2 regions of the Neorhizobium sp. PAMB6630 genome follow, and region 1 is predicted to be linked to the other one. Evidence: predicted binding sites of a transcription regulator. Region 1 holds the regulator's gene; the other holds the start of a gene.
The links. The regulator PhoB, encoded in region 1, activates phosphate uptake and scavenging genes when phosphate is short. The targets are predictions, from matches to a motif close to TGTCATNNANCTGTCAT.

Region 2: AC4CWF_RS06930 (BtaA family protein) is a predicted target of PhoB. The motif match lies at 2,039-2,055, and genes of this name have one in related genera.

The regions. Positions count from the first base shown of each region.
Region 1 is NZ_CM177836.1:3,433,243-3,437,428, forward strand. It holds gene AC4CWF_RS16345 (aspartate aminotransferase family protein) at 43-1,239, opposite strand; gene AC4CWF_RS16350 (GcrA family cell cycle regulator) at 1,667-2,218, shown strand; gene phoB (phosphate regulon transcriptional regulator PhoB) at 2,376-3,059, opposite strand; gene phoU (phosphate signaling complex protein PhoU) at 3,086-3,796, opposite strand; gene pstB (phosphate ABC transporter ATP-binding protein PstB) at 3,850-4,186, opposite strand, start outside.
Region 2 is NZ_CM177836.1:1,458,462-1,462,647, forward strand. It holds gene AC4CWF_RS06925 (class I SAM-dependent methyltransferase) at 59-742, opposite strand; gene AC4CWF_RS06930 (BtaA family protein) at 739-1,986, opposite strand; gene AC4CWF_RS06935 (serine hydrolase domain-containing protein) at 2,146-3,510, shown strand; gene AC4CWF_RS06940 (transglycosylase SLT domain-containing protein) at 3,530-4,186, opposite strand, start outside.

The DNA.
Region 1 (4,186 bases):
TCGGGGCGCCGTCCGGCGGCCCTTGCGTTACGAAAGAGCCCGTCAGGCCGTTTTCTTCAACTGTTCGCGGCTGAGCTTTTCGGCCGCACGCTCGATGCGCGCAATGCCCTCACGGGCCTCTTCCGCCGTGACCACCAGCGGCGGCAGCAGACGAATGACGTTATCGCCGGCGGGAACGCCCAACAGATGTTCCTCGCGCATGGCCAGCGCCAGTTCGCCAGCGGGCACGCGCGCCTTGACGCCCAGCATCAGGCCTTCGCCGCGGATTTCCTCGATCACGTCGGGGAAACGGTCCTTGAGCGAGGCAAGGCCCTGGCGGAAAACCAGCGCCACATCGCGCACATTGTCGAGGAAACCATCGGCCAGCACCACGTCGAGCACGGCATTGCCGACAGCCATGGCGAGCGGATTGCCGCCATAGGTCGTGCCGTGAACGCCGGGCTTCATGCCTGAGGCGGCCTCGGCAGTGGCAAGGCAGGCGCCGAAGGGAAAACCGCCGCCGATGCCCTTGGCCACGGCCATGATATCGGGGGTAATGCCGGTTGCCTCATAGGCAAAAAATTTGCCGGTACGACCAACGCCGGACTGCACCTCGTCAAACATCAAAAGGATGCCGTTGTCGTCGCAGATCTGGCGCAGTTCACGCAGGAATTCCTTCGACACCACACGGATGCCGCCCTCGCCCTGGATTGGCTCGATCAGCAGCGCTGCGGTGTTTTCGGTGATGGCCGCCTTCAGCGCGTCCATGTCGTCAAACGGCACCTGGTCGAAACCGGGCGCCTTGGGCCCAAAACCTTCCATGTATTTTTCCTGGCCGCCGGCAGCAATCGTCGCGATCGTGCGGCCATGGAAGGCGCCTTCGAAGGTGATGATGTGGAATTTTTCCGGGTGGCCCTTGGAATAATGGTAACGACGCGCCGTCTTGATGGCGCATTCCAGCGCTTCCGCACCGGAATTGGTGAAGAACACCTTGTCGGCAAAGGTCGCCTCGGTCAGGCGGCGGGCAAGCCGTTCCTGCTCGGGAATTTCATAGAGGTTGGACAGGTGCCAGACCTTGTCGGCCTGGTCCTTCAGCGCCGCGACCAGATGCGGATTGGAATGGCCGCAGGAGGTCACGGCAACGCCTGCGCCGAAATCGAGATATCGCTCGCCCGTTTCCGTCACGAGCCAGACGCCCTCGCCGCGCACGAAACGCAGCGGAGCCCGTGCAAAGGTGTCGAAAAGTGCGGCTTCAGCCATGGCGACATCACTCCTTGGGCAACGATAATCCCTTGTGGCGGCACGGCCGCCGGAATTCAAACCAGAAACTAAAAATGCCGCCTTAAGCGGCGGCTGGCGCACTATCGGCATTTCAGGATCAACTGTCAACAAATCGCTTGAATTTCAGGGGATTTCCGCTGCGTGAGGCTGGCTTGCGCGAAGCTTTTGCGCTGTGACAAAAAAGACTCGCCTTAAAAGCAAGTTGGGGAAAACCCTGAAATCGATTCGCCGCGATTCCGCCGACTCTTGTCAGCGAGTCCCGGGGTCGATAGGTTAAAGATCAATTACTAGACTGCATGCGGCGGAACTAGTCACCAAGCACATATATATGGTATGTCCGGCAGGAAATCTTCCCGCCGGCAGGTGAGCGATTCTGTCCGCACAGCCCCTACGGCGGAGAGATGGCATGAACTGGACGGACGAGCGCGTCGAGAGACTAAAGCGGCTTTGGGCCGAAGGCCTGAGCGCAAGCCAGATCGCAACACAGCTGGGCGGCGTCAGCCGCAACGCCGTGATCGGCAAGGTACACCGTCTCAACCTGCCAGGCCGCGTCAAGGCCGGCGGCACGCAGGCAACGGCGCGCACCGCGCCCAAGCGCACCACCTCTGCTCCGCGCGCCCCGAACTTTGCGGCCCGCACCACAACCAATCCTGCCCGTACCACACCCCATGCGGTTGGTGTTGCCGTGGTAGCGCCGGAAGTCGAGGCCGTACAGCCGACGGAATTCCGCGCCCCGAGCAATGTCGTGGTACCGATGTCGCGTAAGCTTTCGCTGACGGACCTGACGGAACGCACCTGCAAGTGGCCGATGGGCGATCCCCTGAAGGACGACTTCCACTTCTGCGGTTCGGATTCTGCCGATACCTCGCCCTACTGCAAATATCACGCTCGCCTCGCCTACCAGCCGGTCAACGAGCGTCGTAAGGCTGCCAACATCTCGGCTGCTGCCCGCGCCTGATATCTTTTCGAGCGTTTGCCGCTCAGCACTCTGAAAACGGGCCTCGCGCCCGTTTTTTTGTGCCTGGAGACACCCTGAAAAAGCCGACAAAAGAACGCCCGGAGCCAAGAGCCGCCGGGCGTCAAAACCGTGTTTCATCAGACGTGACGAACGCGCTTCAGGCTTCCATCGAATATCCGGCGCCGCGCACGGTGCGGATCACATCCTGCATGTTGGAGAAGTTGAGTGCCTTGCGCAGGCGCCCGACATGCACGTCGACGGTGCGTTCATCCACGTAGATATCATGGCCCCAGACGCCATCGAGCAGCTGCGAGCGTGAATAGACGCGGCCCGGCGAGGCCATCAGAAATTCCAGGAGGCGGAATTCCGTCGGCCCAAGCCGCACTTCGCGGCTTTTACGGTGAACGCGGTGCGTCTCGCGGTCCAGCTCTATATCACCGCAGCGCAGCACGCTGGAGAGAACCTCGGGCCGAGCACGTCGCAGCATGGCCTTCACCCGCGCCATCAGTTCCGGCGTCGAGAACGGCTTGACGACGTAATCGTCGGCACCGGTGGCAAGGCCCCGCACCCGTTCGCTTTCCTCACCGCGTGCCGTCAGCATGATGATCGGCAGCCGTTCGGTTTCCGGACGCATGCGTAAGCGCCGGCAAAGCTCGATGCCCGATACGCCCGGCAGCATCCAGTCGAGGATCAACAGATCCGGCAACCGTTCCTGGAGGCGGATCTCCGCCTCGTCTCCGCGCAGGATCGTCTCGACCTCGTAGCCTTCGGCCTCGAGATTATAGCGCAGGAGGACGCTGAGAGCTTCCTCGTCCTCCACAACCGCAATTTTGGGCAGCATGGTTCAGGCACTCCGTCAGTATGGCCTTACTCGGCCACAGCACCAAGCGTGTTGGACGTATCGTCCTTGGGGCGCTCGCCTTCAGGCTGGGCACCTGTTGCGATGTAATAGATGGTTTCGGCGATGTTGGTGGCGTGGTCGCCGATGCGCTCGATGTTCTTGGCGCAGAACAGAAGATGCGTGCACGACGTGATGTTGCGCGGATCTTCCATCATGTAGGTCAACAGCTCGCGAAACAGCGAGGTGTACATCGCGTCGATTTCCTCGTCGCGCTGGCGAATGGCTTCGGCCTTCTGCACGGAACGGCTGGAAAACACGTCCAGCACTTCCTTCAGCTGAACCAGCGCAAGCTCCGACAGGTGTTCCAGGCCGCGAGCAAGCTTGCGCGGCACGCCGGTGCCCTGCACTGCGATGACGCGCTTGGCAGTGTTCTTGCCAAGGTCGCCGACGCGCTCCAGATCGGCAGCGATACGCAGCGTTCCGATGATTTCGCGCAGGTCAGCCGCCATCGGCTGGCGCTTGGCGATGGTGATGATCGCCTTTTCCTGGATCTCGCGTTCAGCGTGATCCAGGATCACATCGTCGGAGATGACCTTCTGGGCAAGCGCGCCATCGGAATTGACCAGCGCCCGCACGGCATCGCCGCACATCTGCTCGGCAAGGCCGCCCATTTCGGAAATCCGGCGGTTCAGATATTTCAGGTCTTCGTCATAGGCCGAAAGGATGTGCGAAGGCATATTTGGCGTCCTCGGATAGGGGTGTCAGCGCAAGGGCATGGGTGTAACGGCAATCAGCCGAAGCGGCCCATGATGTAATCCTGCGTACGCTGATCATCCGGGTTGGTGAACATCTTGTCCGTGTCGTTCTCCTCGACCAGCTGGCCGAGATGGAACATGGCGGTGCGCTGCGACACGCGGGCCGCCTGCTGCATCGAGTGGGTGACGATGACGATGGTGTAATTGCTGCGAAGTTCGTGGATCAGCTCTTCCACCTTGGCCGTCGCAATCGGATCGAGCGCCGAGCAGGGCTCGTCCATCAGGATGACCTCAGGCGAAACGGCAATGGCGCGGGCAATGCAGAGGCGCTGCTGCTGGCCACCGGAAAGGCCGGTGCCAGATTCCTGCAGG
Region 2 (4,186 bases), 1.9 Mb from region 1:
ACGCGCGGCAACATCATCATGCGCTAAGAAATTCGTGAAATCAAGCGCTTGGGATCTCTCAGCTGCGGCGACGGACGATCGCATGCCAGGCGTAACCACGGCCCGTTGTCTCGAACATCATGTCGGCATCGAACTGCTCAAGGCGGGCCTCGATCGCTTCGGCAAGGTCTGCGCGCGGCGTCACATGAAATCGCGACAGCCAGGCCTGCAGCGATGCGCGAAACCAGACGGGCAGGTTTTCCTGCTGGCCGAAATCGACGATGTGCAGCGAACCGCCGGGCTTCAGCGCACCAAGGGCTGCCGTCAGCGCGCCCTGCCAGTCGGGGATCATCGACAGCGCATAGGAAATGAGGATGCGGTCGAAACCATCCGTGCCGAAATCGGCGGGCGAAAACGTCGTCGCATCCGCCACCTTCAGCATCGGCTCTGCCGCCTTGCCGCGGAAATTGGCGCGGGTGGTGGCGAGCATTTCGCTGGAGATATCGAGGCCATAAAGACGCGCGCGGGGATAGATGCGGTGGGCGAGCAGAAGGTTGCGGCCCGTGCCGCAGCCCACTTCCAGAAGCGTGCCATCCTTCGGCACCGCAAGGTCACGGATCGCCCGGTCGCGGCCGAGAAGGTAATATTTGCGCGTCAGGTCATAGATATGGCGCTGGTAGCGATACATCCGGTCCATGCGGGCGGCATGATCGGATGTCGGCCCTGTTCTTGTCCCTGGTCCTGTCCCGCCCAGCGCCGTCATGCCGCTTTCTCATAGATGTGGAAGCCGCCATAGATGGCCGAGCGGTCCTGAAGGTTCAGTTCCCCGGAGCGGGCTTCGAGATAATGCCACTGGTCGCGCAGCGCCGGCGAAAGGCGCCCCTCGATGATGCTCTTTTCGGCCGCCGTGCGGAAGATGACGCGGGCGCCCGGCGCGGCGGTGCGGCTGATCTCGGCCCAGAGATCGTTGAGCTGGCGGTCGTTCATCCAGTCCTGCGCGTCCAGAAGCACATAGCGATCCACCGTGCCGGCGGCCTTTTGCGACAGAAGGTCGGTGAAGGTTTCATGATGCACGGCAACGCGCGACACGTTGTTGCGGATGGTGCGGTAGTTTTCGGCCTTCAGATAGGTCGGCAGGGAGCCCTCGTGCGGCAGCGCATAGCGGCGGGCAAAGGCCTGCCAGGCGAAATAGTTGTCGCGCAGCGGAAAATGGCAGGCAAGCTTTTCCAGCCGCTGGCGCAGCACCGGCGCAATCGAGCCATCCGGCGCAAGGCTTGCCAGCTCGTCATATTGCTGCGGCGGAATGCCAAGGCCGAACAGCGAGCTTTTGGCGCTCGTCAGCCAGCGAATCAACGGCTTGTCGAAGAGGGGCGCGATGCGGGTATCGAAGAACTGCCTCTGTTCGCGAAGCGACCCCATGGCCGCCATTTCGGTGAGGTTTACGCCATGCATCCGCGCCAAAAGGTGGCCGGCAGCGATAAAGCGGCCGAGCAGGCCGGTGCGGTAGATATTACGTTCGAAAACGGAAATGCGCCGCCGCCCGGTGAGGCTGCGTTTCTGCCAGTAGGCGCGCGTTTTGTCATCCAGCTTCGGGGCGATGAACAGATCGAAGGCGCGCCCGTTGGTGCCGGCGTTTTCCGTGGCAAGAAGGCGCACCACGTCGGCATGCGAGGGAAGGGCGGCAAAGGCTTGAAGCTTCAGGCGGTTGAGCGCGATATGGTGCGGATTGAGATCCACCACGTCGATGGAGCGCGGCGAGCGGGAGAGGTAAGCCAGCATATTGCAGCCGCCGGAGCCGATGGTGACGATGCTGTGGCCCTCAGACAGCGCCATGCCCGCCATGTCGACATCCGGATCCTCCCAGATCTGCGGATAGACAAGGCCGGAAAACAACAGGCCGAACAGGCGTTCGGAAAGCCCGCTCTTTGACAATGCCTTGTGCTGCAGCAGTGCAGTCTTCAGCTTTCCATTCTTCAGAAATCCGGCTTCCGGTGCAATCTCGGCCATGCTCTATTCCCGTTGCCTCGTCATGAGTGTCAAACGGCTGTAGCCGCTTGCTGCTACAGTTTCATGACGTGTCCTCATGCCGCCGCACTTGGGCACCAGGCTTGACATCTGGCGGTGCGCTGGAGGCGGCATGCCGCCGCCGCCAACAGGAACGATCTGATGCGCCTTGTGCTTCGTCTTGCAAAACTTTCCCTCGTCTTTCTCGCGTTGTTGCTGGTTGCCGGCTTCGTCTGGCTTCAAGCCTCGCCGCCCACTCTGTTGCGGGTGGGAAGCGGTTATGCGGCAAAGATCGTCTGCTCGAACGTGTTTCTGGCGGGGCGCGAGCCGGCAGAGGTGCTGTCTGAGGATGTGCAGGCGCCCGGTAATCCGCTGCTGCGGCTGATGCGGGTGAATGTCGAGCGAGATGCGGGCCTTGTCCATGCAGCACTTGTCGGCGGCATCGCGCCGGTGACGGCGATGTACCGTAGAGGGCTCGGGTGCAGCGTGCTGGCGGATGGCGCAAAGCCTGAAAGCCTTGTCGCCGTCAATCTGGCAGCTGATGCGCGCGAATCGGCGGCGGAGCCCCAAGCTCTCTGGCCGATAGGTGAGACGGTGACGCCGCGCCCGGATATTTCGGAGATCCTGTCGCGCGATGACCTGACGGGGCCGGGTATGCGGGCCGTGGTGGTGGTGAAGGACGGCCGTATCGTCGCAGAGCGCTACGGCAAGGGTTTCGATGCGAAGACGCCTCTCCTTGGCTGGTCGATGACGAAGACGGTGAATGCCGCCCTCATCGCCACGCTGGTGCGCGATGGGCGCATGGCGCTCGACGAAAACAACCTGTTTCCCGCATGGAAGGGCGACGCGCGCGCAAATATCACCGTTGCGCAACTGCTCGGCATGGAAAGCGGTCTTGCCTTCAACGAGGACTATGGCACCGTGGCGGATGTCACGCGCATGCTGTTTCTGGAGCCGGATATGGCCGGCTTTGCCGCAAGCCTGCCGCTTGCCGCGAAACCCGGCACGGAGTTCAACTATTCCTCCGGTACGGCCGTGCTTCTGTCGCGCATCTGGATGGACCGACTGGGCAATGCTGAACAGGCGCTGGCCTATCCGCGCAAGGCGCTGTTTGAGCCGCTGGGGATGGGGAGCGCGGTGTTTGAACCGGACGAGTCGGGAACCTTTGCCGGCAGTTCCTACTTGTATGCGACGGCGCGTGACTGGGCACGCTTCGGGCTTCTTCTGGCAGACAAAGGTGTCTGGCAGGGCCGCACCATCCTGCCGGCGGATCTGGTCGAGGATATGTGGCGTGCGAACGCGACATCCGGCGGGCGTTATTCCCGCATGCAGACATGGCTTGCATCTCGGAGGGCGGGGGAGGGGGCTGCTGTGCCGAACGACCAGTTTGCGCTGCAAGGCCATGACGGTCAGAGCGTCACAGTCATTCCTTCAAAACGGCTGGTGGTGGTGCGTCTCGGCCTGTCTCCGGCGTCAACAGGATATCGCCCGGGCGCGCTGGTTCAGGCATTGCAGGAGGCGCTGTAACGGTCACGCCGTCTGCAGCCTATTTCAGGACGTAGAGCATGTCCTTGCGCTTGGCATCGTAATAATAGCCACGGGCATAAAGGCCGATTGCGTCATCCGGCTCGTTATCGGCCACCAGCCAGGCGCCACGCAGGTATTTGATGGCGTATTTCAGATTGGTCTCGGCATCGAGCAGGCCTTCCGGCGTGCCGCCATATCCCATCGACTTTGCCGTGGAATACTTGATCTGCATGAGGCCGAAATAACCGCGCTTGTTGTAAGCCTTCGGGTCGTAGCGGCTTTCGCGATGCACGACGCGGTGGACGAGAGATTCCGGCACGCCATACATGCCGGCATAACGCTTGATCAGCTTGTTCAGCGTCGGCGTGCTGGCCTCTGCCGTTTCCGGCACGGGAGCACCGGGCGCCGGCGGGAAGAAATCGTTGGAGACCGAAGACAGTGGCTGGGCAGGCGATGCATAAGCCAGCATCGAAGAGGTGCTGGACGAGGCAGGGCGCGGACGCGGCGTCGGAATGGCGGCGTAGCCTTCCGAGACGTCGGCGGGAATGCCGAGATGTTTTTCCTCGGGCTTTTGTGTCGAGCGCAAGGAGGCGGTCTGGAGATCAGGCGAGATATCCTGACGCGACCTGGAAAGCGGGGATGCCGCAACCGGGGCCGTCATGGTGTTGGCTGTCGT